4 regions of the Exiguobacterium sp. UBA7533 genome follow, and region 2 is predicted to be linked to each of the others. Evidence: predicted binding sites of a transcription regulator. Region 2 holds the regulator's gene; each other region holds the start of a gene.
What was found. The regulator Rex, encoded in region 2, represses fermentation and respiration genes when NADH is low (regulators of the CRP and FNR family bind a similar motif). The targets are predictions, from matches to a motif close to TTGTGAAATATTTCACAA.
Positions count from the first base shown of each region.

Region 1 (8,181 bases), on a different contig from region 2:
TAGGTGATAGCAAGGAAGTTCGCGTATCGACAATCCGCCAGTTCAAAGGAGCAAATGCAAAACAAACGACGGATCACCAAATGATTGATTCAAAATGACGATCAAAACGATGTGAAGGAGTGAATTTATTCATGCAACAAGAAATCATCCAAGTAACAGGCGTTAAACCTATCATTGATCCAGCCCAAGAAGTAAACGAGCGGGTAGCCTTCTTGAAGGCGTATCTCAAGCATACAGGGGCGAAGGGATTCGTATTAGGCATCTCCGGGGGACAAGATTCAACGCTCGCAGGTCGTCTATGCCAACTGGCAGTTGAAGAGTTGCGAAAAGAAGAGGGACAAGATGTCTCATTTTATGCGGTCCGCTTGCCTTACGGTGAACAACAAGATGAAGCAGACGCACAGGCAGCCTTGACTTTTATTCAACCGGATCATTCGCTTCGTGTGAATATCAAACCAGCGGTCGAAGCATCGATGCGGGCATTCGAAGAGGCGACAGGTGCAGAACTTTCAGACTTTAGCAAAGGAAATACGAAAGCGCGAGAACGAATGAAGAGTCAATATGATTTAGCCGCTCATTATGGCTGTTTAGTCGTTGGAACGGATCATGCAGCCGAATTCGTGACGGGATTCTACACGAAACATGGGGATGGTGCATGTGATTTAACGCCATTAACGGGACTGAATAAACGGCAAGGGAAACAACTCTTACGTTACTTGAACGCCCCAGAAGTCTTGATTGAAAAAGTTCCGACAGCAGACCTTGAAGAAAATCGTCCGGCACTACCAGACGAAGTGGCACTCGGAATGACATACGAAGAAATTGATGATTATTTGGAAGGTAAGTCGATTTCAGAAGCAAGTCAAGAAAAGTTAGAGACGCAGTATAAACGTGTTGGACATAAGCATCATATGCCCGTCTCACCACTTGATGAATGGTGGAAAGCATAATCAAAAATAAGGAGATATGATTTCATGATTGAAATCATGTCTTTTTTCATGTTCTTCGATTCTTCTCCGGTCGTTATGGGAAAAGAAGAGAAACGATGGTTGAGGAGGCGAGAGTATGACGATTGGGATCATAGGTGGAGGGTTATCCGGATTGACAGCAGCGGCATTATTTGCAAAACAAGGAACACCGGTCACGCTCTGGGATGCTGGATTACTCGGAGGACGTGCCACCTCTCAAACCGTAAAGGGCTTTACATTTAATTACGGTGCCCATGCGATTTATGGACGCGATCAATCAATTCTTCGCAAATTAACGAAACAACTCGGTATCGAAGTGACGTGGCTTGATTTTTCAGCGAGTCGTGCGAAATATGAGTTTTCAGGTCATTTGACGGCTGTTCCTGCGAATGCCTGGGGACTACTGAAAACAGAAGTCATCGAAGGAACGAACAAAGTACGTTTTACATGGGAGATTATTAAAAAGATTTTACGAGTCGAACGAGGGAATCCGCAACAATCCATCGGGCAATGGTTAAAAACAGAACGCGTCGATGAACAAGTGGCACAGTTGATGCTTGATTTGGCATCAACGAATTTTTTTACGGCAGAACCAGAAAAAATTCCATCAGATGTCTATTTCGAGTATTATCAAAAGCTTTTTCGGACGCGAAAGCCTGTCTCATACATCGAAGGGGGCTGGCAAGGGTTAGTACAGGAATTGGAACGGATCATCCTAGAGAATCGCGGAGAGATCTTGAAAAAAACAAAAATAACAGCAGTCGAATTGACTACGACAGGATTCTTGGTACGTGATCGAAAAAAACAAGAATGGAATGTGGAACGGATCATCTTTGCCGTACCACCACGTGAAATCTTAAAAATGGCGACTCCAACGACGATCCAAAAATTCGTGACACCGCATGCGAGTCATGAACCCGTCGAAGTTTTCGTGTATGATCTCGGACTTCAGCCTTATATCCAAACACCGTATTCATACATCTACGACCGTTCGCATCGAGCGTTCATCACGGATTTATCGCATTATGATGCAAGCCTCGCACCAAAGGATGGTCAAGTCCTTCAAGCAATCGCTTATCTTGAACACGATCGACTTGAGGATCCTGATTATATCGGACATGTTCGAACGGGAATCGAACAGATGCTTGACGTTCATTTCACAGACTGGAGAGAACGTATCGTTGCAGAACGAACGATTAAACGAGCAGTCGTACAAGAAATCAAATGGAAAATGGGGCAAGGTCCTCTTGCGACTCAAATTCCGGGACATGCAGGTGTTGCTTTCGTCGGAGACTGGTGTGAAGGGACGGGACAACTCTCAGAGCTTGCGTTCTCAAGCGCCGTAAGTGTTTTCAATCGATGGACGTGATGTAAAACGACAAAAGAAGGAGAAGCCGAATTGACTTCTCCTTCTTTGTATTGACCAAAGATTCATATCTTACGCTTCATTGTTTGAACGTGCTGGATAGAACGCTAGAATCAAGAGTAATGTAAAGGCAATGAGACTCATCATCGGAATCGTCAAGAAACCGAAATAGTTGACCCATTTGATGAGACAGCCACTCGAACATAACGCTTCGCCATCGGGTAAACGCTCAAGGATGACATGGTACAAGGCGACACCAAAGCCGGCAAGCACATATAGGCGTACAAAGAGTGGATCGATCGTTTTCGACCGGAACAAGGATATGAGCAAATAAAAGGCTGTCGTATACATGAATAGTCGTTGCCACCAACAGAGAGGGCAGGGAATGAATCCACGAATTTCACTAAAATAGAGACTGCCAAGCGTTGCAATCGTTGAGATGATGAACATAAAATGATAGCGTGTCATATGTATCGTCCTTTCTAACGTGTTAAACTAATGCCATCTTATATCATGAGGAGTCGAATCTCACATTGCAAGTGTCGGAAATGGAAATGTTGATCACTTTATCGGAAGAATTGAATATGAGGCGAGCTGCTGAACGATTATTCGTTTCACAACCTGCGCTTAGTCAACGTCTTGTTGCGATTGAGAGACGCTGGGGAACCAAACTATTCATTCGTTCATCGCGTGGCTTAAGCATCACACCGCAAGGAGAAAAAGTGATTGGTCTCGCAAAAGAGATGAATCGGAAGGAACTCGAACTAAAAAGTGAATTGACGGCAGAAGAGGGTGCCGTTTACGGAACGCTTCGGATTGCTGTCGCCTCCATCATGGGACAATACTGGCTCCCGCGTGTCTTAAAACGATTCGTCGAGCGTTATCCGCATGTGCGTGTCCAGTTGGTCACCGGATGGTCAAGTGAGATGATGCGTCATATGTTAGAGGAACACTTTCATATCGGGATCATTCGTGGAAACCCGGACTGGAAAGGTGTTAAAGAGCGCCTTTTCTCAGACCCGCTCTATCTAGTTGATAGTGAGTTGACGTCGATTGAACAATTGCGTGTGACGGATCGCCCGTTCATCCAGTTCAAAAGTGATTCGACGTACTATCAAGAAATTTTAGAGTGGTGGCAAGATCGGTTCGCAAGTCCACCCTCTCGGACTTTGGTCGTCGATCAAATCGAGACATGCAAACAGATGGCGTTACATGGCATCGGTTTTGCTATCTTACCTGAGTCGACGATTCAGCAATCGAATGAAGTCATGCAGCTTCCGTTGAAGACATCATCCGGAAAAGTACTGAAGCGAGATACTTGGATCTTGTCCACGGAATCGATGCTTGAATTAAAACAAGTCCAAGCTTTTTGGGACATCGTAAAAGAAGAAGGAGGAAGTCAGTCAGATGGAATACGCCATTGAGATGCGGCGCGCGCTTCATAAAATACCGGAACCAGGGTTCAAGGAATTTAAGACGCAAGCTTTTATATTGGAACAAATTCGTGCATATCCGCCAGATCGTGTCACATATGACACATTTGAAACAGGTGTTTTCGTTCGAGTGAAAGGATTGACTGGAAACCGAACGATCGGGTATCGCGCAGATATTGATGGGTTACCGATTGAAGAAGCGACAGGGCTTCCGTATTGCTCAGAACACCCAGGGTTCATGCATGCGTGTGGTCATGACATGCATGCCTCGATTGCTTTAGGGTTGATGAAACGGATCGTTGAACTACCAGTCATGGATGATGTCGTCTTTTTATTCCAACCGGCAGAAGAAGGACCGGGCGGGGCGGAGCCGATGATTAAAAGTCCATTGTTTGAAAAATATCGTCCGAGTGAGATGTATGGTCTTCACATTGCACCGGAATATCCAGTCGGTACGATTGCTAGTCGTCCAGGCGTACTGTTCGCGAGTGCTCGAGAAGTTCATATCACGATCTATGGTCAAAGTGGTCATGCGGCTTTTCCTCATTTGACGATTGATACAGTTGTTGCGCAAGCAGCCTTGATCATGCAATTGCAAACGATCGTCAGTCGATCCATTAATCCGATGAATTGTAGTGTCATCACGATTGGGAAAGTGGATGCAGGTATTCGTGAGAATGTCATTGCCGGTAGAGCGGTTCTTGACGGGACGATGCGTGCGCTAAACGGCGAAGACATGGAAAAACTCGAACGTCGTGTCCGTGACATCATTCGAGGAATCGAAGCTTCGTTTGGTGTTAAAATCGATTTGCAATTCGGTAATCGCTATTATGAAGTCGTCAACGACCGGCAAATCGTGGATAAATTCTCATCATTCGTAAAGATGAATGCCAACTATATCGAATGTGACGCGGCGATGACAGGGGAAGATTTTGGTTTCATGCTGAAAGAGATCCCAGGGATGATGTTCTGGCTCGGCGTCGATAATCCGACATCTGGTTTGCATCAACCAACATTAAACCCGGATGAATCAGCCATTTCTTTTGTCATTGATTTACTTGACCATTATTTCCGAGAGTATGTTTAAAAATTTTTATGAAATAATAAAGGATATAAAGCTTTCCCTTTCGAATTCAGGAATGGGAAAGTTTTTAATATATGTAGGAATAAGAGTTTTCGAACATTTTGTGAAAAAAATCACGTGTATATGTGAACAATTTGTTACATCAAACATTATAAACAGACACAAAGGGTTATGTTCTCTATGATACGGTTATAGACCATATAGAGAAGTATGTTTTAGGAAGAGGGGGCTAAATACATGTTCAATGATCCCGTAGTGCTCAGTCGATTATTGACAGGGCTCACACTAGCGTTTCATATTATTTTCGCGACGATTGGTGTCGGAGTACCGCTCATGGTACTGGCAGCTGAATTCATCGGTCTGAAACGCAAAGATCCAGATTATATCTTATTAGCAAGACGGTGGACGCGTGGATACGTCGTTACCGTAGCAGTCGGTGTCGTAACAGGGACGGCAATCGGCTTGCAACTATCATTACTTTGGCCGTCACTCATGCAAGTAGCGGGTCAAACAATTGCTTTGCCACTATTTATGGAAACGTTCGCGTTCTTCTTTGAAGCGATTTTCCTTGGTATTTACTTGTATACGTGGGACCGGTTCAAAAATCCATGGTTGCACTGGTTGATTGGGATTCCAGTCGTCATTGGTGCGACAGCATCAGCGTTCTTCATCACGACAGTCAACTCCTTCATGAACTCACCAGAAGGATTTAAGATCGTCAATGGTACGTTAACGCAAATCGAACCATTAAAAGCAATGTTTAATACAGCGACACCGACGAAGGCGACACACGTCATCGTTTCAGCTTACTTGACTGTTGCCTTTATCTTGGCAGCAATCGCGGCGTTCCATTTGCTTCGCAAAAAGACACTCTCAGCAGCAGAGACGGCATATCATAAGAAAGCTCTACGTCTCACTGTCATGGCTGGTCTGATTTTCGCGTTCTCGACAGCACTTGTCGGTGACTTCTCAGGGAAATATTTAGCGAAATACCAGCCAGAAAAACTAGCAGCTGCGGAATGGCATTTTGATACGACAAATGAAGCAGAATTGATTTTTGGTGGGATACTTGATCAGCAAGAAGACGGCAGTTATGAAATCAAAGGAGCCGTCAAAATCCCATATGCGCTCTCAATTCTTGCAGGTGGGGCTCCGAATACGGAAGTCATCGGTTTAAACGAATTCGCAAAAGAAGATCAAGCACCACTGATCGTCCACTATTTCTTTGATATCATGGTATCGATTGGGATGTACTTGACTGCTATCTCTGCTTTGTTCATCTTGGCATTCCGATTGAAAAAATTGAATCCATATAATAAGTGGATTTTACGAGGGGTGTTCATCGGTGGTCCGTTAGCGATGATTTCAATCGAAGCGGGATGGATGTACGCTGAGATTGGTCGTCAACCTTGGACGCTTTACGGTATCATGCGAACAGCGGACGCGGCGACGACTTCAACAGCGGTTGGTCCGATGCTCATTTTATTCAGTGCATTGTACTTGTTGCTTGGTACGATTTGTACGGTCGTCTTATTACGGATGTTTAAGAAAAACACGGTTGGAAAAGAACTTCAAGAACTTGCTGAAAACCATCATGCACGCGGTGAAGCAATGTTCGTGGATGATAACAAGTAAGGAGGGAACGATTTGGACGTTCAAACACTAGGGATCACGGTCCTTTGGACTTTCCTGTACGGATATCTCATCGTTGCCTCAATTGACTTCGGTGCTGGATTTTACGCCTTTTATTCAAAATATACGAAGCGGGATCATCTGACGAATCGATTGATTCTTCGTTACCTCTCTCCTGTTTGGGAGGTAACGAATGTCTTCTTCGTATTCTTCTTCGTAGGACTAGTTGGGTTCTTCCCAGACTCCGCTTACTATTTCGGTACGGCACTACTCGTACCAGCGTCAATTGTTCTTGTCTTGATTGCGATTCGTGGTAGCTTTTATGCGTTCGCCAATTATGGATCAAACGACAGCATGTTCTACACATTTTTATATGGAGCGACAGGGTTGCTGATTCCTGCTGCGATGTCGACGACATTGACAATCAGTCAAGGTGGTTTCATCCGCAAAACGAATGATACAGTTGAGTTTTTAGGAACGAAATTATTTTCGAACTTTTACTCGTGGACGGTCGTAGCGCTCGCTATCGTATCTGTCTTATACATCAGCGCGATGTTCCTCTTATTCTACGCGGATAAAGCGAAAGATGAGGGAGCTACGCCGCTTATTCGGAAATGGGCACTCTTTTGGAGTGGACCAACAATCCTCGTCTGTGCGCTCGTCTTCTTTGGACTGAAGAACCAAGCGGCATGGCATTATGAAAATATCCTAAACGGCAACTGGTGGTGGTTCGCTGCTAGTTTCTTATTTTTCCTCATTGCCGTGACACTCGTCTATATGAAGAAGAACTATGGCATCGCGTTCGTCGCGGTCATGTTACAGTATGCAGTCGCGTGGTTCGGTTACGGATATACACACTTGCCATATATCTTGTATCCCTATATCGATATCAACAAAGCAGTCGTAAACGAAACGATGGCTTCCGCACTCGTCGTCGTTTTCATCTTCGGACTTTTACTCTTAATTCCGGCGTTGTATTTGATTTTACGGCTCTTCTTGTTCGATAACGATTATGTACGTGGAAAATCATCAAAATAATGAATGGATAAACGCCTCTGCGATTCGCAGAGGCGTTTATAGTATTTTTAAATTGAATCGGGTACACTACTAATGAAGAGCGATTGTGAAGGAGAGTTGTGAAAATGAATGGAGAGTTTGCAGTAATCGGACTAGGGCGTTTTGGTGGCTCGATTGTCCGCGAATTATCGAAAAACGGCTATGATGTCTTGGCAATTGATTCCGATGAGGAACGTGTCAACGAATTCATGGGGATTGCGACACATTCTGTCATTGCCGATACGACCGATGAGAACGTTTTAAAAAGTTTGGGGATTCGAAACTTTGATCATGTCATCGTCGCTATTGGGGAAAACATTCAAGCGTCTATCTTGACGACGTTGATTTTAAAAGAGCTCGGTGTGCAATCGATTACCGTCAAAGCAACGAATGATTACCATGAAAAAGTATTGCGAAAAATTGGAGCGGATTTCATCGTTCACCCTGAGCGAGATATGGGGGTTCGGATTGCGAACGGATTGATGAGTTCGAATATCCTTGACTACTTAGACTTATCACAAGAATTCTCAATCGTTGAGATTAAAGTCAGTGATCGGATGGCAAAACAAACCTTGATTGATCTCGACTTACGAAGTAAATATGGAGCAAATGTTGTCGCCATCAAACGGGGTGAAAATGTCA
Region 1 is NZ_DLMP01000001.1:243,395-251,575, reverse strand. Features, by position in the region: gene B2U10_RS01305 (BsuPI-related putative proteinase inhibitor) at 1-98, shown strand, start outside; gene nadE (ammonia-dependent NAD(+) synthetase) at 132-950, shown strand; gene B2U10_RS01295 (FAD-dependent oxidoreductase) at 1,066-2,337, shown strand; gene B2U10_RS01290 (disulfide bond formation protein B) at 2,407-2,802, opposite strand; gene B2U10_RS01285 (LysR family transcriptional regulator) at 2,868-3,758, shown strand; gene B2U10_RS01280 (N-acetyldiaminopimelate deacetylase) at 3,742-4,854, shown strand; gene B2U10_RS01275 (cytochrome ubiquinol oxidase subunit I) at 5,089-6,486, shown strand; gene B2U10_RS01270 (cytochrome d ubiquinol oxidase subunit II) at 6,499-7,521, shown strand; gene B2U10_RS01265 (potassium channel family protein) at 7,626-8,181, shown strand, end outside.
Region 1: the regulator Rex is predicted to act here: its motif matches at 4,953-4,970, upstream of B2U10_RS01275 (cytochrome ubiquinol oxidase subunit I).

Region 2 (8,181 bases):
ATCAACGCTTAGCGCAAAAGACAATTATAAATTACTGATCGGAAGCATCATTCCGCGTCCGATTGCCTTCGTGACGACGCTAGGGGAAGACGGGACGGTCAACGCCGCCCCCTTTTCCTTCTTTACGGTCGCATCAAGTAGTCCGCCACAACTGGTGATTGCCGTACAACGGACGGATCAGGGACAAAAGGATACGGCACGTAATATCCTAGCAAAACAAAGCTATGTCATCCATATCGTCAGCGAAGAAATCGTCGACGCTGTCAATGAGACGGCTGCGCCACTCGCTTACGGTGAAAGTGAACTCGAACGGACGGATTTAACGCTCGTCGATAGCGACGCAATCGACGTGCCCGGAATCGCGGAAGCGAAAATCCGGTTCGAGATGCGCTTGACGCAGCATGTCGAGCTAGAAGGTGCCGATCTTTTGATCGGGGAAGTACTGCGCTATCACGTCGCGGATGAACTCGTAGAGTCGTTCCGGATCGATGCGGCAGGATTGAAGGCTGTCGCTCGTTTAGCGGGAAATGATTATGCGACGATCGGGAAGACGTTTACGATTGCTCGACCGACAAAATGATAGAAGTGTGAATGCTTGATTCACTGTACGATCCATGTTGACGACGAACGTTTCGATTCAAATAAAAAGGAGTGGAGAGACCGGTCTAGCTACCGGAATCTCCACTCCTTTTTTCATATCGCGCATCTAGTTCATCAATCGGACTTCAAGGTTGTGAATCGATTTCGTTCGAAGAACCTTCGAGACCGTGACGTTTACTATACTGATAACCATCGAGCAAATAAAAGACGATTGCGAGTGCCCAAATGCCGACACAGCTGATCAAGAAAGCGGTGAGCGGTGAGACACTACCGTAATACGATAGGATCAACGGGTCAGTGAGTTCGACGAATAGTTGTGTCGTCAGGAGCGTACAGCATAATCCCGAGAGTAAACTGACGAAAAGACCGCTCCATGTCTGGATGACGAGACCAATCATACAAGAAATCAGGAGAAACAAAGGAAGCGCAGCATTAAAGGCATCCGGCCGGATGAAGGTCGACACGTAGTCCGCATACATCGGTACGAAATAAAGGATGCCGGATAGCAGTCCTTGAATCAAGTTAATGAAAAAGCTTTTCGTCCGCATCAGTGTTGGTTCTCCCATCGTTCCATCAATTCGAGTAGATCGACATCGATCTGGTCCCGTTCCGCAGATAACGCTGTCGCTTTTGGAATATCATTAAAGACTTCCGGTTCGCAAAGCAACTGTTCGATTTCCGCTGAACGCTGTTCGAGCCGTTCAATATCTTGTTCGAGTTGTTCGATTTGCTGACGGCGTTTTTTTTCTTCTTTCTGTGCTTCTTTGTCGATCGTCTTCGATGCCGTGACTTTTGCAGCTTTTGCCTCTTCGGCTTCAAGGCGAGCGATTTCTTCTTGTTCGGCCTTCTTCTCTGTGTAGTACGAATAATCGCCGAGGTATTCTGTCACACCAGCTTCACTCATCTCGATGACGCGTGTCGCGATCCGATCGATGAAGTAGCGGTCATGGGAGACGAAGAGTAGCGTACCTTCATAGTCGACGAGAGCGTTCTCAAGGACCATCTTCGAATCCAGATCCAAGTGGTTCGTTGGCTCGTCAAGGATGAGGACGTTCGTCTTCCGGAGTTTCAGTTTTGCGAGCGCGAGACGTCCGCGTTCGCCACCAGACAATTCATGAACGATTTTGAAGACATCGTCGCCGCTGAACAGGAATTGTCCGAGCACAGAACGGACTTCTTGTTCGCGCATCAGTGGCCATTCGTTCCAAATCTCATCGATGACACGGTTCCGGTCATTGAGTTCCGCTTGCTCTTGATCGTAATACCCGATCGAGACGCCGGTGCCGAAACGGAAATCACCGAAGAGAGGACGTAAACGACCGACGAGGACTTTTAAGAGCGTCGACTTCCCGATTCCGTTCGGTCCGACGAGTGCCAGTGATTCGCCGCGTTGCAAGCGGAACGTGATGTCTTTTGAGACAGCTTCTTCGTAACCGATCGCCAGTTGATTGACTTGAAGAACGTCATTCCCGCTCTGTTTTTCGATTGGGAAGGAGAGGACCGTACTGCGTTCATCTCCATCTGGTCGATCGAGCCGGTCGACCTTCTCGAGCCGTTTTCGAACGCTTTGAGCACGCTTTGTCGTCGTCGCCCGAGCGATGTTTCGTTGAATGAAGTCCTGCATCTTTGCGATTTCTTCTTGCTGCTGTTCGAACTGTTTCATTTCTTGATCGTACAATGCCGCTTTTTGCTCCAGGTACTTCGTATAGTTCCCCGTGAACTTACGACAGACATTACGTGAGAGCTCATAGACGACATTGACGACTTGATCGAGGAAGTACCGATCGTGCGAGACGATCAGAACGGCACCACGATAACCACCGAGGTAACTTTCAAGCCAAGCGAGCGTATCGATATCCAGGTGGTTCGTCGGCTCATCGAGAATGAGAAGCTCTGGTGCTTGCAGGAGCATCTTCGCTAAGGCGAGCCGTGTCCGTTGACCCCCGGACAATGTCTGGATCCGGCGTGAGTAATCGTCTGGATAAAAGCGCATGCCGTGCAGGACGGAGCGAATATTCGCTTCAAACTGATAACCACCTGCTTCTGAGAAGTCATGTTGCGCTTGATCGTACGTCTTCAGAAGTCGATCGTAAGCGACCGGGTCGTTCAAGATGTGCTCCATGCCCATCTCGATTTCCATTCGGCGCAGTGTCCGTTCTTGTTCTTGCAGATGTTCAAAGACGGTCAGCATCTCGTTCCAGATCGTCTCATTCGATTCGAGACCACTGTCTTGCGCGAGATAGCCGATTTTGACATCTTTACCTTTCATGATATCGCCCGAGTCATGACTGAGTTCACCAGCGATGATTTTGAGCAAGGTTGATTTACCGGCACCATTTCGACCGACGAGCGCAATTCGGTCGCGCTCCTGTACTTCTAGTTTGATATTTTCTAAAATCGGCTCGACGCCGAATGATTTCGAGAGTTGGTTGACTTGTAAGAGTATCATTTCCATCCATCCTTCCACCCTTTAGTCTATCACGAACAAAAGCGCGAGGTCCTGCGGAATATATTATTTGTGACTCTATGTGAAGTGGTTTACAATCAAGGAGAGTAGAAAGCTTTTTGCAAAGATTTGGGTGCCACGATGGATGTGGCCGAAGGGGGAACTGCAGGATGAATGGACCAGACACAAAAATTCCACAAGCGACAGCAAAACGGTTGCCGCTATATTATCGTTTCATCCAAAGTTTATACAATTCAGGTAAGCTCCGCGTCTCTTCTGCTGAGTTAAGCGAGGCGGTGAAGGTTGATTCAGCAACGATTCGTCGCGATTTTTCCTACTTTGGGGCGCTAGGGAAGAAGGGGTATGGATATAACGTTCAACATCTCTTAACGTTTTTCCGGAAAACCTTGAATCAAGATGAGGTGACGAATGTCGCCTTGATCGGGGTCGGTCATCTCGGAACAGCGTTTGCAAATTATAACTTTTTAAAGAATAATAGTACTCGGATAGTCGTTGCGTTTGATGCGGACGAAGAGAAGGTCGGAACAACGACGCATGACGTTCCAATCTATCATGTTTCGGACATGAAAGAACAAATCGAAGCGAATCAGGTCGATGTCGCCATCTTGACGGTTCCATCCCAGTTCGCACAGTCAGTAGCGGATGAGTTAGTCGAGTATGGTGTGACAGGCATTCTGAACTTCACGCCTGCACGGTTGAACGTGCCAGCGAGCGTTCGGGTTCATCACATCGATTTATCGATCGAGTTGCAGTCGTTAGTTTATTTCATGAAGCATTATTCGCAATCAGCTGAAGGAGTGAAATCATAATGGAAAACCTTATCCCGCTCACGTTAGGTATCGGACCTGCGAGTATCGGATTAATTGCTGTCGTCGCGTTGATCATCTTCGGACCGAAGAAGTTACCGGAATTCGGTCGTGCTGCCGGTCAAACATTGAAAGAGTTCAAGAATGCCACGAACGGCATCATGGACGACGATAAAAAGGACGAACCGAAAGAGAAGTGATTGAATCATGACGGTTGATCAAGAACAAAGCATGACGTCGCACCTAGACGAACTGCGTAAGCGGATTGTCTGGTCGCTCCTCATCGTCGTCGTCCTGTTCGCTGTCGCATTTCCGCTCGTCCGACCGCTCGTCCGTTTTCTGCAAGCGGACTTAAAAGAGCTCGGTATCGGATTAAATGCCTTCAACGTCGCCGATCCTTTAATGTTGTATTTGAATCTTGCGTTCATCATCGCGCTGATTTTAGCGTCACCGTTCTGGATGTATCAACTGTGGGCATTCGTCCGACCAGGGCTTTATGAAAAGGAACAAAAAGCAACACTGACATATATTCCAGTCATCTTCTTTCTATTTTTGGCTGGTGTAGCCTTCTCGTATTTCTGGTTGCTTCCTTTCTTGCTCGAAGTCTCAACGGATCTCGGGAAAGAATTGGGGATCGAGCAAGTCATCGGGGTCGAAAACTACTTCAGTTTCTTGATCCGGTTGACGATGCCGTTTGGTCTTCTCTTCCAATTGCCGGTCGTGACGATGTTCCTGACACGTCTTGGTCTTGTGACGCCATATTTCATGCGAAAGAATCGGAAATATGCGTATTTCGCGCTGTTCGTCGTTGCGGCATTGATCGCACCGCCGGACGTGACGTCACACTTGATGATCTCAGTGCCGTTGTTCGTTCTCTATGAAATCAGTATCTTGATTTCTGCGCGGACGTATAAAAAGGTCTTGATCCTCGAGCAACAGGCAGAGCTTGAACGACAGGCGGATTTGATGCGTGAATTGAATAAATGAATCGTGAATTCCTTCCAGCAATTTCGGGAGGAATTCTTTTTTATGAAAGCGTTATGTTTATATTGATAAAGCAGTTAGCGATGCGTATACTAAAGATAATTCATGGGGGCTTAGCTCAGCTGGGAGAGCGTTTGGCTGGCAGCCAAAAGGTCGTCGGTTCGATCCCGATAGTCTCCACCAAGTGCATACGTTCAACTCCTCGAGTGCTCGAGGAGTTTTTTTATGTTCCCAGTTAAATTCCTTCCAAATATAAAATGTCACCAAAAAGAAATAAATTAAAAAAATAGACAAATATAAATTGTTTATTTCCATTAACTTCATTAAACTAAAAATACAGAATTTTCTTTAAACTGTTTTATTAGTATTACTACTATGGTTTTACAGAAAAGGGGAAACGAACGCATGAAGAAGAAGATTGCACTTATGGCAGCCGTCTTAATGACGTCTTCCAATCTAGTCAGTGCGCAAGGTGCACTGTCCTCGCAAGACAAAGAGACGGGTCAAAAACCGCAGGCGCTCTCACTGAAGAAATCGGGGCAAGAAAAGAACTACAAACAATCGGATAAAGTCCGAGTCGTCATTGAGATGGAACAAAAACCGGCGATTCAAATCGCCCAAGCTCAAAACAAGCGGTATAGCACATTGAGTAATGCCGAAAAGGAATCGATCAAGGATCGACTCGTCAGCGTCCAAAAATCAGTCAAGTCAGCTATCGCTAAAAAGGCGATTCCTGTTACATATAAAGAAAGCTTCACAACCGTCATCAACGGATTCAGTGGTGAAGTGAAGTTCGGTGACATCGAAGATATCAAACAACTCGACGGAGTCAAAAGTGTACATATCGCGCACGAATATGCGCGCCCAACCGTCGATAAAGGTGCCAAGCCAGACATGCTGTACAGCAAGGACATGGTCAATGCGAAGGAAACGTGGCAGGACTATGGCTTCAAAGGGGAAGGAACCGTCGTCGCGGTCATCGATACGGGGATTGATCCATCGCACAAGGACATGGTCTTGAGTCCAGAGACAAAGGTGGATTTAACCTCTTCGAAGGTCGAGAGTGCGAAAGAAACAAAAGGCTTAAAAGGAAAGTACTTCACGGAAAAAGTACCGTACGGCTATAACTATGCCGATCACGACAGCGAAATCCGTGACTTAGGTGCGGGGGCATCGATGCACGGGATGCACGTCGCAGGTACGGTCGGAGCAAACGGGGATGAAGCGAACGGCGGCATTAAAGGGGTCGCTCCAGAAACACAGCTCCTTGCGATGAAGGTCTTCGGTAACGATCCAGGGATGCCATCGACATTTAGTGATATCTACATCAAAGCAATCGATGATGCCATCGCACTTGGAGCGGACGTCATCAACATGAGCCTGGGTTCGACGGCATCGTTCGTCAATGCAGATGATCCGGAGCAACGCGCGATCGTCAACGCGATGAACAACGGTATCTTGTGTGCGATCTCTGCTGGTAACTCGGCGTTTGCAGGTCATGGTGCGGGTAATCCATATACAGCAAACCCGGATATCGGTGTCGTTGGTGCACCAGGATTGACGAGCCAGGCGCTCCAAGTCGCGTCACTCGAAAATACGAAATTGACGCTTGAAGGCATGGCGCTGACGATCGACGGTCAGGATGCCGGTTATTTGGCATACCAAAAACAAGATTCGCCGAATCCGATTGCCGTCTTCGATAAAGAGAAGAAGGATGTCGTGTATGTCGGTGACGGTCAAGCTTCGAACTATGAAGGTAAAGACGTCAAAGGGAAAGTCGTCTTCGTCGTGCGGACAGGTGATTTTAACTACAGCATGATTCAAGCAGAAGCTGAGAAGCAAGGCGCAGCAGGTGTCATCGTCCGTGGTAAAGTCGATCATGGGGATTACGTCAGCATGGCGCTCAACAATCCGACGATTCCACTCGTGACGCTTAGCATCGCGGACGGGAATGATCTCGAAGCAAAAGCAAAAGAAGGCAAGGCAATCGCAGTGACATTTGACGGAAAAGCGGTCTCAACCGATAACCCGGTCGCAGGACAAATGTCTGACTTCACGTCATGGGGTGTCACGCCAAGCCTTGACTTCAAGCCGGAAATCACGGCACCAGGTGGGAAAATCTATTCGACGCTTAATGATAACGAGTATGGCGTCATGAGCGGTACATCGATGGCAGCACCACACGTCGCTGGTGGAACAGCACTCGTCATGCAACGGATTGCGAAGGACTTCAAAGTCACTGGTGCAACACGCGTTAAACTCGCCAAAAACATCTTGATGAATACATCGCGTCCGCAACTCGATCAAGGAAAATACAACGCACAATTGAAAACAGGCAACTTCTACTCCCCACGTCGTGAGGGAGCTGGACTGATGGATCTTCGTGCTGCGATGAAGACACCAGTCGTCATCACAGAGACAAAGTCAGGTGAAGGCAAGGCATCCTTGAAGGAAGTCGGCGAGAAGTTCACATTCACGCTTGATTTAAAAAACTACAGCAATGAAAAAGTGACGTATAAGCTAGCGGGAACGGTTCAATCAGATCTCGGTGCAAAAGGATCGAACTTCCTTGAAGCAAATGGAATCTTCAAAAAAGGAACGATCGGTACGGTAGATGCCAACACAGGCACATACCCGATCTCATTTGCAGTCGGCTCGAAGAAAGCGAGTTCAGTCTCGATTAATCCGAAGAGCTCAACGAAAGTCAGCGTGTCAGTCGATTTGAAGAACACAACTGACTGGGCGAACGAGCTTCCGCTTGAACAAGTCTTTAAAAACGGCTACTTCGTCGAAGGATTCGTCCGTCTGATCGATACGAAGAGCAAAAATCCAGAACTGACAGTTCCTTATGTTGGATTCAAAGGAAAATGGGATCAAGCTCCGATTTTAGATGCACCATTGTACGATAAAAACAACACGTTCTACGGATTGACAGGTCTAGCGACTGAAGTGAAGGATGATTTCGAATTCCTTGGTACGAATGCCGCTGGAAAAGTTGTCGCGAACAAAGTCTCGTTCTCACCGAACAACGACGGTAGCGCAGATGAAGCTTTCCCGATCATCTCATTCCTTCGCAATGCGAAAAAAGTCGAGTATTCGATTCTTGACCGGAATAAAACAACACTTCAGAAGCTTGATATGCAAACGGACGTCGTCAAGAACTACTATGATAGCGGTTCAGAGGACGGCTACACACCAGTCACAAGCGCTGCTTGGGACGGAACGATCAACGGGAAACCGGTCAAAGATGGTCTTTACTACTACAAAGTCAAATCGGTGATCGATTATCCGAACGCAAAATGGCAGACGAATCTCTTCCCAGTC
Region 2 is NZ_DLMP01000018.1:180,424-188,604, reverse strand. Features, by position in the region: gene B2U10_RS15460 (flavin reductase family protein) at 1-580, shown strand, start outside; gene B2U10_RS15455 (hypothetical protein) at 726-1,148, opposite strand; gene B2U10_RS15450 (ATP-binding cassette domain-containing protein) at 1,148-3,049, opposite strand; gene B2U10_RS15445 (redox-sensing transcriptional repressor Rex) at 3,217-3,876, shown strand; gene B2U10_RS15440 (twin-arginine translocase TatA/TatE family subunit) at 3,876-4,073, shown strand; gene tatC (twin-arginine translocase subunit TatC) at 4,081-4,860, shown strand; tRNA gene B2U10_RS15430 (tRNA-Ala) at 4,965-5,040, shown strand; gene B2U10_RS15425 (S8 family serine peptidase) at 5,263-8,181, shown strand, end outside.

Region 3 (8,181 bases), on a different contig from region 2:
ATCACGTCCATGCATCGGGTTAGCACCGGGTGCAAATGGTTCACCCGCACGGCGTCCATCGGGTGTATTTCCTGTTTTCTTACCGTAGACGACGTTTGAAGTAATCGTCAGGACAGACTGTGTCGGGAGCGCATTTCGATACGTTGGATGTTTACGGATTTTCTCCATGAACAATGTCACGAGATCAACCGCCATCTGATCGACTCGTTCATCGTTATTCCCGAACTTTGGAAACTCACCTTCGATCTTGAAATCAACTGCAATCCCATCCGCATCTCGGATCGGGCGGACTATTGCATAACGAATAGCGGATAGACTGTCAGCGACGACCGATAAACCAGCGATGCCGCATGCCATCGTCCGTAAGATTTCCGGATCATGTAAAGCCATTTCAATCCGTTCGTAACTGTACTTATCATGCATGTAGTGGATGACATTCAGTGTGTTGACGTACAGTTCTGCGAGCCAATCGAGTTGACGATCGTAAGCCGCCATGACTGTCTCGTAATCGAGTACTTCGTCGAGCATCAATGGTGTGGCTGGGGCGACTTGAATTTTGAGCTTCTCGTCCATTCCGCCATTGATTGTATAAAGTAATGCTTTTGCAAGGTTTGCTCGAGCACCGAAGAACTGCATCTGTTTCCCGATCCGCATCGCGGAGACACAACAAGCGATGCCGTAATCATCCCCATAAACCGGCAACATCAAATCATCGTTCTCATACTGAATCGAGCTTGATATGATCGACATCTTCGCGCAGAATTCCTTGAATCCGCGTGGAAGCTGAGTGGACCAGAGAACAGTTAGATTCGGTTCAGGTGCCGGACCGAGTGTCGAGAGCGTGTGTAAGAAGCGGAATGAACTTTTCGTGACATTTGATCGACCATCTTCACTCATCCCGCCAATCGATTCCGTTACCCACGTCGGGTCGCCAGAGAAGAGATCGTTATAGTCCGGTGTTCGTAAGAATTTGACGATCCGAAGTTTCATGACAAAATGATCGACGAGCTCTTGTGCTGTTTCTTCCGTCAAGCGGCCGGTCGCAAGATCACGTTCGACATAAATATCGAGGAACGTCGAGACTCGACCGAGTGACATAGCTGCACCATTTTGTTCTTTGATCGCAGCAAGATAAGCAAGATAGACCCACTGGAATGCTTCTTGTGCTGTTTCTGCAGGGCGGGAGAGATCAAAACCATAGCGAGTTCCAAGCTCGGTCAATTCCGTTAATGCGCGCAATTGTTCATTCATTTCTTCGCGGTCGCGGATCATCGATTCAGAGAGGAAGCCGCCACGTGCCTTCAAGTCTCGCTTACGTTCTTCAATCAAACGTGCTGTTCCGTACAAAGCGACACGACGATAGTCGCCAATGATCCGCCCACGTCCATAGGCGTCTGGTAATCCTGTGATGATACCGGCTTTACGCGCGGCGCGCATCTCTGGAGTATAAGCATCAAAAACCCCTTGGTTGTGTGTTTTTCGGTAATCGCTGAAAATTTTCGTGACGGTCTCGTCTGCTTCAAAGCCATACGCAGCTAAGGCATCATTCACCATCCGAATCCCGCCGTTCGGATGAATTGAACGTTTGAACGGTTCATCCGTCTGTAAGCCGACGATTTTTTCAAGAGAGGGATCAAGATACCCTGCATCATGCGAGAGAATCGTTGATGGTGTCTTGGCATCGACGGCATACACACCACCACGTTGTCGTTCTTCATTCGTCAACTGTAGAATTTGTTGCCAAAGCCGTTGCGTCGCTTGAGTCGGATCGACTAAAAAGTGATCATCACCTGTATATTCCGTGCGATTGAGCCGGATGAAGTCTGCAACATCGATTGTCTTGATCCATTCGCCAGACGTAAAGTTTGCCCAGGCACTCGTTTTTTCTAATAACATGGATACCACTCCTTTAAAATTGAGCTAATGATCAGTTCCTTATGTGAATAGTGTAACAAAAGGAGGTAGAGATTCCCTTTACGTTCATGTGAATATTTTAACAAGTGAACAAACGTTGATATGACGGGCTTTCCTTATTTCTGTACTTATGAAAGAGTGAAGATTAAAAAACAGTTGAAGTCTGGTAAATCAAGAGTTTCACGAAACTGTATGAGCTGATTTGAAAAAGATCCACTAGCACAGTTGAAACTGTGAGGAATGTCACGTTACGGTATCTTGTGTTTTTAGGACGTATCGTTGACAATGAAAAAGGGAACATAGAACGTGGAGGTGTGCCAAATGGAGTATGTGTCATTAACGCAACAAGGAGATTATCAGTCGGGAGACTGGGTCTCGCTGAAAATCGGATCGGAAGGTTCGACGCGAACTGGGATGATCACAGAATTTGAAGGTGATGGATTCTGGATTCGGTTTGAAGATGATTTTGATTATGAAGACTTTATCGGCTATGATGAATCGTACTGGATTGCGCTTGTTCGCCGTCCCGTGGACGTAAAAGCGACGTATGCGAGTCTTGCCGTGTATCCGGCACTCGCTGCAGAATTACAGGATCGTGTCATCCAAGGCTTCGAGATTTTAAAGGAAGAAGCTGGTGAAGAAGAAGTCCGGTTCCACATCCGATTGCTCGACGCAGGAAATGAATATACACAGACATTACGGGGATACCGTGATGCATCAGGAGATCATGTCGAATACGTAACGGCATGATGGAATTAAGAGAGTAGGAGAAATCGTTATGAACTTTACAAAACCATTTTTACAGGAAGCATGGGAACGGGCGCGCTTTGCAGAGTTGATGCCTGTTCAAGAACAAGCGATTCCGTTGTTGCGCGAAGGAAAAGATGTCCTAGCTGAAGCGCCGACAGGAACAGGGAAGACGCTTGCTTATGTCATTCCAGCTTTAGAAAAGATTGAAGTGGAAGAGCCACACGTGCAAGTCGTCATCACGGCACCAACACGGGAACTCGTCATGCAAATTCATCAAGTCATTCAATTATTTGCTCAAGGAAGTGGTATCAAATCCGGTGCATTCATTGGTGGTGTTGAATTAAAGCGACAATATGAACGATTGAAGAAAAAGCCGCAAATCATCGTCGGAACACCGGGACGTCTCGTCGAGTTGATTGATTCGAAGAAGCTGAAGATGCATAAGGTGAAATTGATTGTTTTAGATGAAGCGGATCAAATTTATGAAAGTGGCATGAGTGACTCGGCGACGCGAATCGCAAATAGTGCGCTACGCGATCGACAACTGGCATTTGTCTCAGCGACATTGCCGGAACGGACAGCAGAATGGGGACGGACGCTTGCGAATGATCCTGAGACGATTCGTGTTGAGCGTGCCGTCAGCACACAAGTGACATTCGGTTATTTGGAGACTTCACGTCGTCAGAAACCGGAATTGTTACGTCGTCTGGCGAACATGCAAGGATCAAAAGTGCTGACATTCATCAACAATCGCTCATTCCTTGGACCATTGAATGGCGAGTTGAGTAAATTCTCACTGAAATACCGGATTTTAGACGCTGAAAAAGGAAAACGAGAGCGGATGGAGACCTTGCGTTCTTATAAAAAGGGAGAGTTTCCTTTACTCGTCACGACAGGTCTTGCGGCGCGTGGGCTTGATATCGAAGCGGTCACACACGTCGTCCATTACGATTTACCGGAGTCGCTTGACGATTTCGTACACCGTTCAGGTCGGACGGGACGCGGAAACGCAAATGGGATGGTACTTGCACTTGTCACGGATCAAGATTTAAAACACTTAAAAACACTTGCAAAGCAAATGGGCGTCGAGATGGAGCCAATGGAAATTTACCGCGGAGAAGTCATTCCGAAACGTGAATTCACAGCTCCTCAGACGATTAAGCGACCGGCTACTCCTCACCGGAAAGGGCGATCGAAATGAAGAACGATCGAAAAGTAATTCCATTTCCGACGACGGTTTCTGAAGCGGAAATGAATGCAGCCTTGAAGAAAATGTATCAGGAAGCAGCAACAGCACGCAGTACGGACTGGGTCGCTTTCATTGAAGAGATTGCGACAGAAGGACGTTGGTATTTAAAAGATGCTGAATTGTTCCGGGACTTATTCGTTGACTGGGCGATCTTCTATGAAACGGATGATAAAGGAAAAACACCGCACGGTCGTTTTCTCGAGCAGATAAAAGACGAGCTATCACCTAGTCTCTATCGCGCCTTGCGTGGATTAGCTGACCCGATGCCGTCGCTGTTTCAAGTCGATGCAGATGGTGTTGTTGATTTAATGTCGAAACAGACGTATCAAACGGATTTGGCTGAGATTGAAGTCGAACCGGGGGATCTGTTGATTGGGAAACTGCTCTATATTTCTGGTAAGTGGCGCTTTGCGATTGCCTACATGAAGGTAGCGCGCGCATTAGTACCAGAAGTCCTCGCTTTGTTGACGGACTTCGTGGATGAAGTGGGAGAAGACGCGTTACTTCGTCAATATCCAGAGTTTTGTGCGGAATTAATCGACTTGCTCCTCGATATCGAAGAAGGTAACATTGCACCAAGACCAGAAGAATAACTCAAAAAACCTAGGACACGTTGACTACAAAAAGTCATATGTCCTAGGTTTTTTCATGGGTCCGCTCGATATAAAGCGACATCATTCTTATCCCGATGTTTCACGCGATACATGGCAAGATCGGCTTGCTTTAAACATGTTTCAAGATCGGCCTCATGACACGCTGTCACTCCGATGCTTGCGGAAACGAATAAAGATTGTCCTTTGTAGACATAGGGACGTCTTAAAAATTGTAAAAAGGATTTACATTTTCGGCGTAAGGAGAGTTCATCATCGGCTTGTAAAAGGATCGCGAATTCATCTCCACCGAGGCGATACACGGATTCCGAAGAACTTGTATGTTCGCTCAATCGCTTCGCAACTTCAATTAATACATAATCTCCTGCCTCGTGACCATACGTATCATTGACTTGCTTAAATCCATCTAAATCGACTAAGGCAAGATAATTCTTATCGGAGAGTCGATTTGAGAAATCTCGTTCTAAGGAACGACGGTTTCCGATATTAGTCAAAGCATCATGATAGGCATGGTATTCGATTCTCTTTTGACGAATTTTGCTTTCCGTGACATCATGTAAAATCGTGAATCGTCCCATCGAGGTAGCGGCAATTTGAATCGGAATATCAATGATTTCATAGCGGCGACTTTGTTCATCCTCATACTCATCAACGTTCGTTTCGAGCATTTCTAACAAATGACGCATCGTACGAGGAACATGTTCAATCGTCATATCTGGCAAATGAAACAGACGTTGGGCAGCTAAATTCGCGTACAGCGCAGTGCCGGACTGATCGAGTCGAATCATCGGATCAGGATGACCGAGGAAGAGTGGAATGACCTGTTGTTCACTATCTTGGATTTGTTGTTTTCGATGTTCAATGCGTGAAGCGAGTTGTTCATTTCGTTCGTGTAATTGTGCGACAATCAACCCATGTTGACGGGCAATCAAGATTTGTCGAACGATTAGTAGGAATAAGATGATAAAGATGTCGAGTTTTCCACCTTCTTGTTCCACCATGTAGTGGATGAACAAAGGGATGGCCAGTAAAGGAAGCCACGAACGAGGAATGACCGTCGTTCGAGCAGTTCCTTCTTCAATATGATCAACATGCCATAGAATAGCTGCACTTTGCGCCAAACGAATCAATATCGGGAAGAACACCAGATAATTCGCTGAAAAATCAGGGAAGTAGACACTAGAGACTTCATAGATACCACGAATGAAAATGGATAAGAATAATAGAAATAAGGCCATCCGTGATACCCAATGTGTTTCTTGGATGAACGTAAAATAGAAAAAAACGAACAAACCGAGTGATGTGTTCGTAATGACGATGATGGCATAAGGAACAGTCTGAAGCCCAGGGTTCGTCAGTTCATTGAGGACATGGAATGCGACAAGTCCAATGAAAATGACGATAATCGCGGCATCAACGAAAGCAAGTACATGTTGTCCGAGTGTTCGTTTTGTGATGATTCGGTAAAAAATCGCGTATAAGAATACGTAATGGGATATTGAAAATAAAATCAGGCTATAAATAGATGGAATTGGAAAGTCTGAATAGACAAAACGTAACGTCTCAAAAATGGAACCGATATAGGATAAAACCAGTGATCCTAAAGCAATCAGCCAGAAATTTCGTCTGGGTACGACTAATATTTGTTCCTTACGATAAGCCGTAAGAATAAAGTAAGCGATCAACCCAAGTGATACATACTGAAGTACCTGTTCGACAATCCCATTAGAGATGGAAGGAGTCCATGTAGTAAGGACCATTAGAATAAAAGAGATTACGAGCATGGCAGGGAACCAACGGATGAAGTAGTTTGATTTAAGCACGGGATCCCTCCTAACGTTTGATGTGGACAGCGAACATATAGTTATTTTTCTCGTTCTTCTTGATCTGGTACATGGCTTCGTCTGCCCGAATCAATAACTGTTCTGAACTCTTACCGTCTTCAGGGTATAAGGAAATTCCGATAGATGGTGTGATATGAAGCATATACGTGTTGATATAGAATGGATAATTTAGGATTTCGAGAACGTGTTCGGCAAACTGTCGAGTTTCCGAGGCAGATGCCTGAATGAAGATCAAGAATTCATCTCCACCAAGGCGTGCGACGAGATCAGTTGGCGTCGTCATTGATTGAAGACGCGTTGCTGTTTCTTGTAGCAGTAAATCACCGACATCATGTCCATAGGTGTCATTGATTTGTTTGAATCCGTCCAAATCTATGAACAATAAGGAGCCATAATCTAGCGTTGGCAGAGTTAGATAGAGTTGCTCCTCGAAGTAACGCCGGTTTGGTAAACGAGTGAGTGAGTCATGGTATCCCATACGTTCTAGCCATACTTCCTGTTGATAGTCTTCTGTGACATCCGCTAAGACGACGAAATAGCGTTGCTGATGTGGAATATCGATGATTGTCGTATTCAAAAAGGTTTCTGGATGTTCGTCCGTAGCAGGTACATGTAGGAGGTGAGCAGGATAGGTCGACTGCTTTTGTTGAAGCAACGGGATGAGCCGATCAAGTTGACGACGTTGACTCGGTCCGAGCGGTAAATCATTCCATCCTGCTTCTGCAGCGGCTGGATTGACGGATCGAATCTGATACATGTCATCGATTTCAAAAACGATTTCTGGATAAGACAAAAAAAGTGACGTCAGTTCTTTTTCACGCAACTGTAGCAACTCTGTTTTTTGATGAACGATGTCTTCTAGATTCGTTTGTAATGCCGTTGTTTCCTGTAACAACCGAAGATTTTCCCGGTATGAAAAAAGCTGCCGTGTTAAAAATAATAAAAACGTAATACCAATAGACAATAAGAAGAAGGTTCGAGAGACAGGAAAAAACGTAATATAAAGAATCAGCGCAGATAATAAGATGTAAACCAACAGTGAACGCGTAAGTGTCTCGACTCGAATGAGATTTGCTTGCTCCTCACGACTAATGGGAAGTGTACGTGTGTTCAGAAAGGCGATGAGGAACAGACCGCTAAGTGGATATAGCGGAAGCAATAGACCCGATATTTGCGGTTCACCGTTTAATAACAAGGTATAAAACACGAAGTTCGTCATGCCGAGAATGAATGTTCCGAGGACAAGAAAGATAAATCCTGATCGTGATACGTTCCGTCTTAACCCAGACGCATAGAGTAAAAAAAAGAAAAGCGTCAACAAAATTGTCAAGAAGGCATAAAATGTCCAACTGATTTGCTCGAGTGTCGTTCGCGTATAAGAGGGAACAAAGCGGAAAATAGCGATATATCCAGCAATCATTGAAACAGCGAATAAAGTCAAGGAATCAAGAATCAATAACTTTTGTTTTTTGAATAATGTCAAATCTAATTGTCGGAAAAAGAAAAGGACCATCATTGTCAAATGAATCGTATAAGGTAAATCCAGCAAGACGTTAAAATTGACATCGTTCCATTGAAAGAAACGTCCAATCATATTCAGGAAATCGCCCAAAAAATAAGAGAAGAAGGCGATGGATAACCACTTGTACGGAAGGAAAGGTTGTTTGAAAGCCGTCGATCGACTAAATAAGAAAATCATGAAAGAACCGCTTAAACTAATAAGTGCCGAGAGTTGTAACGAAAGGTCTTGTGGCAATAGCCAGAGCAGTATGTAAGTAATGACTAAGTAGAATGCGACGATAGGGTAGATGTT
Region 3 is NZ_DLMP01000011.1:48,920-57,100, reverse strand. Features, by position in the region: gene pflB (formate C-acetyltransferase) at 1-1,896, opposite strand, end outside; gene B2U10_RS11805 (hypothetical protein) at 2,236-2,664, shown strand; gene B2U10_RS11800 (DEAD/DEAH box helicase) at 2,693-3,865, shown strand; gene B2U10_RS11795 (hypothetical protein) at 3,862-4,506, shown strand; gene B2U10_RS11790 (GGDEF domain-containing protein) at 4,560-6,347, opposite strand; gene B2U10_RS11785 (GGDEF domain-containing protein) at 6,358-8,181, opposite strand, start outside.
Region 3: the regulator Rex is predicted to act here: its motif matches at 1,983-2,000, upstream of pflB (formate C-acetyltransferase).

Region 4 (8,181 bases), on a different contig from region 2:
TGACCTTTAAGAAGAAAGACGGCATTTGCCCTTTTTCCGCTAATGCATAGATCATCCGACTGGCGCTGAAGATTCCTGAGTTACAACCGGATAAAGCGGCCGTGATGACGACGAAGTTAATGATGCCGGCAGCAATCGTCACACCGACCTTGGCGAATGTCGCAACAAATGGACTTCCAAGATCGGATAATTCGTTCCACGGATACACCGTGACGATGATGAAAATCGCTCCAACGTAGAAAATCAAAATCCGCCAGACGACACCATTGATCGCCTTCGTGATGTTTTTCTCTGGATCTTTTGTTTCCCCAGCCGTGACTCCGATCAACTCGACACCGATGTAAGAGGCGAAGACGATCGAGAGGGCAAAGAAGAACCCGGTGAAACCGTTTGTGAAGAATCCACCGTTTGTCCAAAGATTCGAGAAACCGACTGGATTTCCTCCATTCCCTAGTCCAAAGAAAATAATGCCGAATCCAGCGACGATCATCAGAAGAATCGTCAGTATCTTGATCGAAGCGAACCAAAACTCGAGTTCACCGAACATCTTGACGGAAGCAAGGTTTGCGAGCGTCAAGAGAATGATGACGACGATCCCTGGAATCCATGTTGGTAGTTCAGGCCACCAGAAGCGTAAGTACGTTCCAACGGCGATGACTTCACTCATCCCGACGACGACCCAGTTGAAGATGTTGCTGCTTGCTGTTAAAAAACCAGCAGCTGGATGGATATAATCGTTTGCGAACTTTGCGTACGATCCACTGTGCGGATGGGTGTAGACCATCTCGCCGAGTGCCCGCATGATGAAAAAGATAAAAACTCCGGCTAGCATGTACGCAAGTAAGACTGATGGTCCTGTCCAAGCGATCGTACTTGATGCCCCGAGGAAGAGACCAACACCAATCGTTCCTCCGAGCGCAATCATTTGTACCTGTCGTGCTGTTAAATCTCGTTTCAAATTCGAACTCATCGTTTCCCCCAAAAAAATCTGTGACGTCATAATGTTCAGACAACTTGTCGTAAGAACTATAAAGCTGAGTATACTATCCTCGGATAGGGCTCGGCTAGTCTTTTTGAAAATTTGAAATAGAGTTTTCAATAATCAGATATTCATGAAACAAATATGTAACAGCTTTCATTCGCCCATTAGTAGAGTGTCAAGTTGTTGACCTAGTCTACCAAAATACAGATGCTCAGCAGTTGCTAAGACGATCAAATCATCACGCATTGTAAGGTCACCTGACAGAGAATTTCCTTGTTCGGTCATGAAACGAATCGAACGAATGCTCTTAAAACGTGTTCCATTTCGTTCAAGTAATTGTACGTCATCAGAGTATGCAGCAAGTAGATGGTCATTGTACCGAGCGAACTGAGAAAAGGCGATCGTAGGAGCCTCACAAACGAGATCGTCCTCTTGATTAATACGGACGAAACGATAATCGGAGTAGTAGAAGAACCAGACTTCTGTTGATGAACAGACATTCAGAGCATAACAATCATCAATCGGATATTGCCGATTCTTATACTGCACTTCACCTGTATCGTTAAAAGCGACCAGACCGAAAGCACCATTTGAACTCGTGACGGCATCGGCATAGACACCTTCATCAAAATAACTGACCCAAATCCAACCTTGTTCGTCGATTTGCATATTTTGAATCCCGTCGTCTAAACAAAAGCTATTCAGTAACTGACCTTGAGGATCGTAGATAAAGGCATTCGGCAACCATGTGCCGTCGATATCATCATCACAACGAGAAGCGACGAGTAACAGCCGTCCGTCTGGAAAACGATCAACGAGGGAAAAGTCGATGTCGTTTCTTTCGACGATCGTCGTCTTTCGCCAATCATCCTTCAGTTGATGAATGGAGAGGATCTGTGTTTCACGAGATTCATCAATCGATTCTTCAACGATTAAAATATGTCCGTCGACAGTGATGCCAGTCGCGACCGGGCTTCCAGAACGATAGGATGCGGTCAAACGACGTAGCGGGAAATGGGCGAGCGGGTATGTGAGCATGGCACGACCTCCTGTGTGTTGTAAAAAGCAGTCCGTCGACAGACAGACTGCTTAATGAGTTAAACCGACCGTTGACGGCGTTTATAGAAGAAATAGACGATAATTAAGGCGACGGCAGCAATCAAAACACCATTCGTATATGGTGCAGCGACTTCCTTGATCGAGCGCCAGTTCGTTCCGAGTGTTTCTCCAAGATAGAGGAACAAGATTGACCATGGAATGATGGCAAGAACCGTGTAGAGCGAAAACTTCGTTTGATCCATTTTCGCAAGACCAGCTGGAATCGAGATGGCATGGCGGACGACAGGAATGAAGCGAGCTCCGAAGATGACACCTTGACCGTACTTCAAGAACCAGCGTTCAGCTAAATCCAGATGATGTTCAGAGATCAGGACATACTTTCCGTACTTCAAGATCAATGGACGACCGCCATAGCGAGCAAACCAATATAAGAACAATTGCGACAACAATCCGCCAATGACGGCGGCGACGACAGCGAGCGGCCAGCTAATCGTTCCTTGAGAAATCATGAATCCGCCGTATGAGAGAACGATCTCGCTCGGTATGATTTCAATCATCAATCCGAGGGCGATACCGAAATATCCGAGATCGGCAAGTGAAAGCAAAATCTGGTTGACGATTTGAGATAACACGTAAGACAACTCCTTTGTAATCAGTACATTCCTTTATTTTAGAGAACCGAAGATCAAATGAAAAGGAAAAAAACGGAGACAATTAAAAAGACGGATCCACCATGATAGCGAATCCGTCTTGTTTTTATAATACGACCGCAGCAATCGTACCGAAGATGAGCAACGGAATATTGTAGTGCAAGAACGTCGGAATGACGGTTTCTCGCATGTGATCGTGCTGACCATCGGCATTCAAACCACTCGTAGGTCCAAGCGTCGAATCTGACGCGGGGCTACCAGCGTCACCAAGAGCACCAGCTGTCCCGATGATCGCAACCGTCGCTTCTAAGCTGAAGCCGTACTGGATACAAAGTGGAACGAAGATCGCAGCGATGATTGGAACAGTTGAGAAACTTGATCCAATGCCCATCGTGACGAGAAGACCGATCAAGAGCATGACAAACGCGGCAACAAGTTGGGAGTCGCCCATCAATGCTTTTGAGTTCTCAACGAGCGGTTCGATATCACCCGTCTTACGCAAGACGTTCGAGAATCCGTTCGCTGAGATCATGACAAAACCGATGAATGACATCATCCGCATACCACGCGTGATGACGTCATCCGCTTCACTGAATCGAACGAGACGAAGCAACAAGAAGAGGATGAGTCCCGTCGTTGCAGCAAGAATCATTGATTCCGTCTGCAGTTGAACGATCAATGTCGCAATGACGACGACACCACTTAAGATCAGTTTCGTTTTCGTGATGACCGGGATTTCATAGTCGTCCGGGGCGATATCACGAATTTCATACGTCCGCTCTTTCCGGTACGTATAAAGACCAATCAAGAGACCGACGACCATTCCGAGTGCTGGAATCGCCATCGCTTCGATGACAGAAACTCCCGTCGTATCAAGACCATTAGCTTTAAGGTTTTTCAGTAAAATCTGATTCAGATAGATGTCTCCGAATCCGATCGGTAAGAACATGTACGGTGTGACGAGACCGAATGTCATGATGATCGCAATTCGACGTCGGTCCATCTTCAACTGAGAAAAGAGACCAAGAAGCGGCGGAATGATGATCGGAATGAAGGCGATGTGAATCGGTAAAGCATTTTGTGAACTGATTGCGAGTAACAGAATCGCAAACAAGACGAATCCTTTTAATTTCTTGACCGATGCGGCACTTGCGTTACCACGTGAACGTGCAATCAATGCGTGAGCGAGAGCATCCGGTAAGCCCGTTTTCGAGAGGGCAACAGCAAACGCACCAAGCATCGCGTAGCTAAGAGCGATTTCTGCCCCATCGCCAAGACCACCAGCAAATGCTTCGGTTGTTTTCGTTAAATCGAGACCGCCGACGAGACCGCCGGCGAACGCACTGATGACCATCGCGAGCACGATGTGGACGCGGAAGATCGCTAAGATGAATAGTAAAAAGACGGCAAACAATACGGCGTTAATCATTCGGTAAAACCACACTTTCTTTTGTTATCACTGCACTATACTAAAGTATCTTACAGCCATGGTGGAACACTGTCAAGGATAAAAGTCTGACCTCGTATTAAAGGACTTCACGATAGGCTTTTTAGCTTTGCATAAAAAGTCACATTTTTTTATACCCGGAAGCATGAGATGAAAAGCGTTTTGATCACTAAAAATGGCTCACACAAAAAAACGTGCCATCCTTCTCTTTTAAAAGAAAATGGCACGTTATCTTTAATTTAAGATGGAGTAGAATATCCAAATCTCGTTGAGTTTCTTCTATAGAGAGCAATCAGCAATCGACGATGTCGAGTTTACCGGTTCCTGGATCGATGACGAGTCCGTGGACATTCGTACCAGGTGGCAGTAAAGGGTGGTTCTTCACGAGGCTGACAGAGTGGGCGACACTCTCCTGAACTGACGTAAAGCCACGCAACCATTGATTTAAATCAACACCTGATACTTCAAGCGTGTGAAGAATCTGTTGGTCGATACCCCGATCCTTCATTTCACTGATCATGTGTTTAGGATCAATCGTGCTCATGCCGCAGTCGTGGTGACCGATGACGACGACTTCTTCGGCACCCAGTGCATACAACGCGACGAGAATCGAACGCATGACGGAACCGAATGGGTGCGATAGGATAGCACCAGCATTTTTGATGATCTTCGCATCCCCGTTCTTAAGACCGAGTGCGTGTGGAAGAAGTTCCGTTAGGCGGGCATCCATACACGTCAGGATGACGACCTTTTTGTCCGGGAACTTATCCGAGACGAACTGCTCATACTGTTTTTCAGCGACGAATCGCTCGTTGAAAGCTAACATTTCCTGTACAACTGACATTCAAGTGTCCTCCTTTAGTGGTAGCTCTTAATATGTACCCCATAATCAGAATACAAGATGATGAAACGGCTATCAAGTCATGAAAATGCGGGTGTGATAAATCGCACACGTCTTCGTATATAGAGCAAAATGACGAAAAAGAAGAATTCACAATAGATGTAAACGTTACCAATGATGTGAGGGAATTCACAGGATGGTCATGCACAAAACAGGAAAAAGGAGTTATGATTGATTTGTGAAGGAAAGCACAAACTATTGAAAAACAGCTTGGCATTCCTGACATAATGGTTGGCAAATCAAACTCAGATTCGTTCCACGACAGGGAGGAAACCACTCATGGCTGTGAAAGAAAAAACAAAATCGACGGCAACGCCGGTCGAACAAGCAATTGGACAAATTGTTGAAAAAGGACAACGTGCATTACAGGAGTTATTGACATTCGATCAAGAAAAAATTGATACGATCGTCCGTGATATGGCACTTGCCGGACTTGAACGGCACGTCGAACTCGCTCGTCTCGCAACAGAAGAGACAGGGCGCGGTGTCTTTGAAGATAAGATGATTAAAAATATATTTGCGACAGAATACATCTACAACAGTCTACGTCATGAAAAAACGGTCGGGATTCTGGAAGAAGATGTCCAAAACGGCATCACCTATATCGCTGAACCGGTCGGTGTCGTCTGTGGTGTCACACCAGTCACCAACCCAACGTCAACGACGATGTTCAAAGCATTGATTGCGATCAAGACACGTAATCCGATCATCTTCGCGTTCCACCCGTCGGCACAACGGTGTTCCGTCGAAGCGGCGAAAACACTTCGCGATGCAGCCATCAAAGCTGGGGCGCCGAAAGACTGCATTCAATGGGTCGAAGAACCATCACTTGAAGCAACGAAAGTCTTGATGAACCATGAAAACATCGCCATGGTCCTTGCGACAGGTGGAGCAGGAATGGTCAAATCAGCATATTCAACAGGTAAACCGGCACTCGGTGTTGGACCAGGGAACGTTCCTTGCTACATTGAACAGTCAGCAAAAGTCAAACGGGCTGTCAGCGATCTCGTTCTCTCAAAAACGTTTGATAATGGGATGATTTGTGCATCTGAACAAGCCGTCATCGTTGACCAAGAAATATATGCAACGGTCCGTGCAGAAATGGAAGCACTCGGTTGTTACTTCTGTACATCGGAAGAAAAACAACGTCTCGAATCACTCGTCATTAAAACCGATACATGTGCCGTCAACGCGGACATCGTCGGGAAACCTGCGACATGGATTGCAGAAAAAGCTGGGATCGATGTTCCGGAAACGACGGTCATGCTCGTCGCGGAACTCGAGCACGTTGGAGCAGCAGAACCACTGTCTCATGAAAAACTCAGTCCCGTCCTCGGTGCGTACCGCGTTGCATCTACCGAAGAAGCGTTTACGATTGCTGAACAAATGCTTGAAATCGGGGGTCTCGGTCATACCGCCGTCATTCATACGACGAACGATGATTTGATGACAGCGTTCGGACTCCGCATGAAAGCCTGCCGGATTCTCGTCAACAGTCCATCTGCTCATGGCGGAATCGGTGATCTTTATAACGAGTTGACACCATCACTGACACTCGGTTGCGGATCATACGGGAAAAACTCTGTTTCTGAAAACGTGACAGCGAAACATTTACTCAACGTCAAGAAGGTGGCGAGACGACGCGTGAACATGCAATGGTTCAAGGTACCAGAAAAAATCTACTTCGAAAAGAACTCCGTTCAGTACTTGCGGTCGATGACAGACGTCTCACGCGTCATGATTGTCACCGATCCAACGATGGTACAGTTCGGTTATGCCGATAAAGTGATTCAAAACTTGCCACAGTCCGTCAGTTACCGAATCTTCGACCAAGTCGAACCAGATCCATCGGTGACGACTGTTCAGACAGGTGCCCAAGCCATGCGTGACTTCAAACCCGACTTGATCATCGCTCTTGGTGGTGGGTCAGCGATGGATGCTGCAAAAGGAATGTGGCTCTTCTATGAACAGCCAAACGAAACGTTTTCGAACTTACGTCAAAAATTTCTCGATATCCGCAAACGGGCGTATCAATTCCCAGCACTCGGTCGTCAAGCGAAGTTCGTCGCGATCCCGACGACATCGGGTACGGGTTCAGAAGTGACACCGTTCACCGTCATCACGGATAAAGAGAAAAACGTCAAATACCCGATTGCTGACTATGCCTTGACACCCGACGTCGCGATCGTTGATCCGGAATTCGTCATGACTGTACCGGCTTCGATTACTGCTGATACCGGAATGGACGTCTTGACTCATGCAACAGAAGCATACGTATCGGTTCTTGCGAACGACTACACGGATGGACTGGCACTCAAAGCAATCAAGATGATCTTTGACTACTTGCCACGAGCGTACGAGAACGGATCTGACGCAGAAGCACGCGAAAAAGTGCACAATGCGTCAACGATGGCAGGGATGGCTTTCGCGAACGCCTTCCTCGGAATCAACCACTCGATCGCGCACAAAATCGGTGGGGAATTCCACACACCACACGGACGGACGAACGCGATCCTGATGCCACACGTCATTCGCTATAATGCGTCACGCCCAACGAAACTGGCAGCATTCCCAAAATACGAATCATTCGTCGCCGATGAACGGTATGCCGACATCGCACGTTACCTCGGTCTTCCTGCAGCAACGACAGAACAAGGGGTCGAATCACTTATTCAAGCAGTTGCCGATCTTGGACAACGTCTCAACATCAAGATGTCATTCAAGGCGCAAGGTATTTCAAAAGCAGACTTTGAGGCAAAAATCGATAAGATGGCAGTCGATGCTTTCGAAGATCAATGTACGACAGCGAATCCAAAGATGCCGCTTGTCGCTGAATTACGGACGATCATGGAACAAGCATACGAAGGCATCTAATAGAGAAAAAAATACTATGGCAAAAGATCGTTCAACCGGCTTCTCACTCTGAGAAGTCGGTTTTTGTTTTGGAAATCGATGGAGACAGTCAGAGAAAAGGTGGGATATAATGGCTGTTGAATGAATTTGATGTTTTTGGTTTCGTTGTAGCAGGAATATTCAAACATCAGACATAAAAAGGAGGAAATGGGATGGAGTCAAGGCAAGAAAGGAAACAACGACGGTTTTCCGTCTGGGACGTCCTGTATGGCGTCCTCATCGGTCTCAT
Region 4 is NZ_DLMP01000005.1:567,451-575,631, reverse strand. Features, by position in the region: gene B2U10_RS10565 (amino acid permease) at 1-970, opposite strand, end outside; gene B2U10_RS10560 (hypothetical protein) at 1,136-2,020, opposite strand; gene B2U10_RS10555 (DedA family protein) at 2,080-2,673, opposite strand; gene B2U10_RS10550 (Na+/H+ antiporter family protein) at 2,798-4,117, opposite strand; gene B2U10_RS10545 (beta-class carbonic anhydrase) at 4,431-4,982, opposite strand; gene adhE (bifunctional acetaldehyde-CoA/alcohol dehydrogenase) at 5,319-7,913, shown strand; gene B2U10_RS10535 (hypothetical protein) at 8,105-8,181, shown strand, end outside.
Region 4: the regulator Rex is predicted to act here: its motif matches at 5,216-5,233, upstream of adhE (bifunctional acetaldehyde-CoA/alcohol dehydrogenase).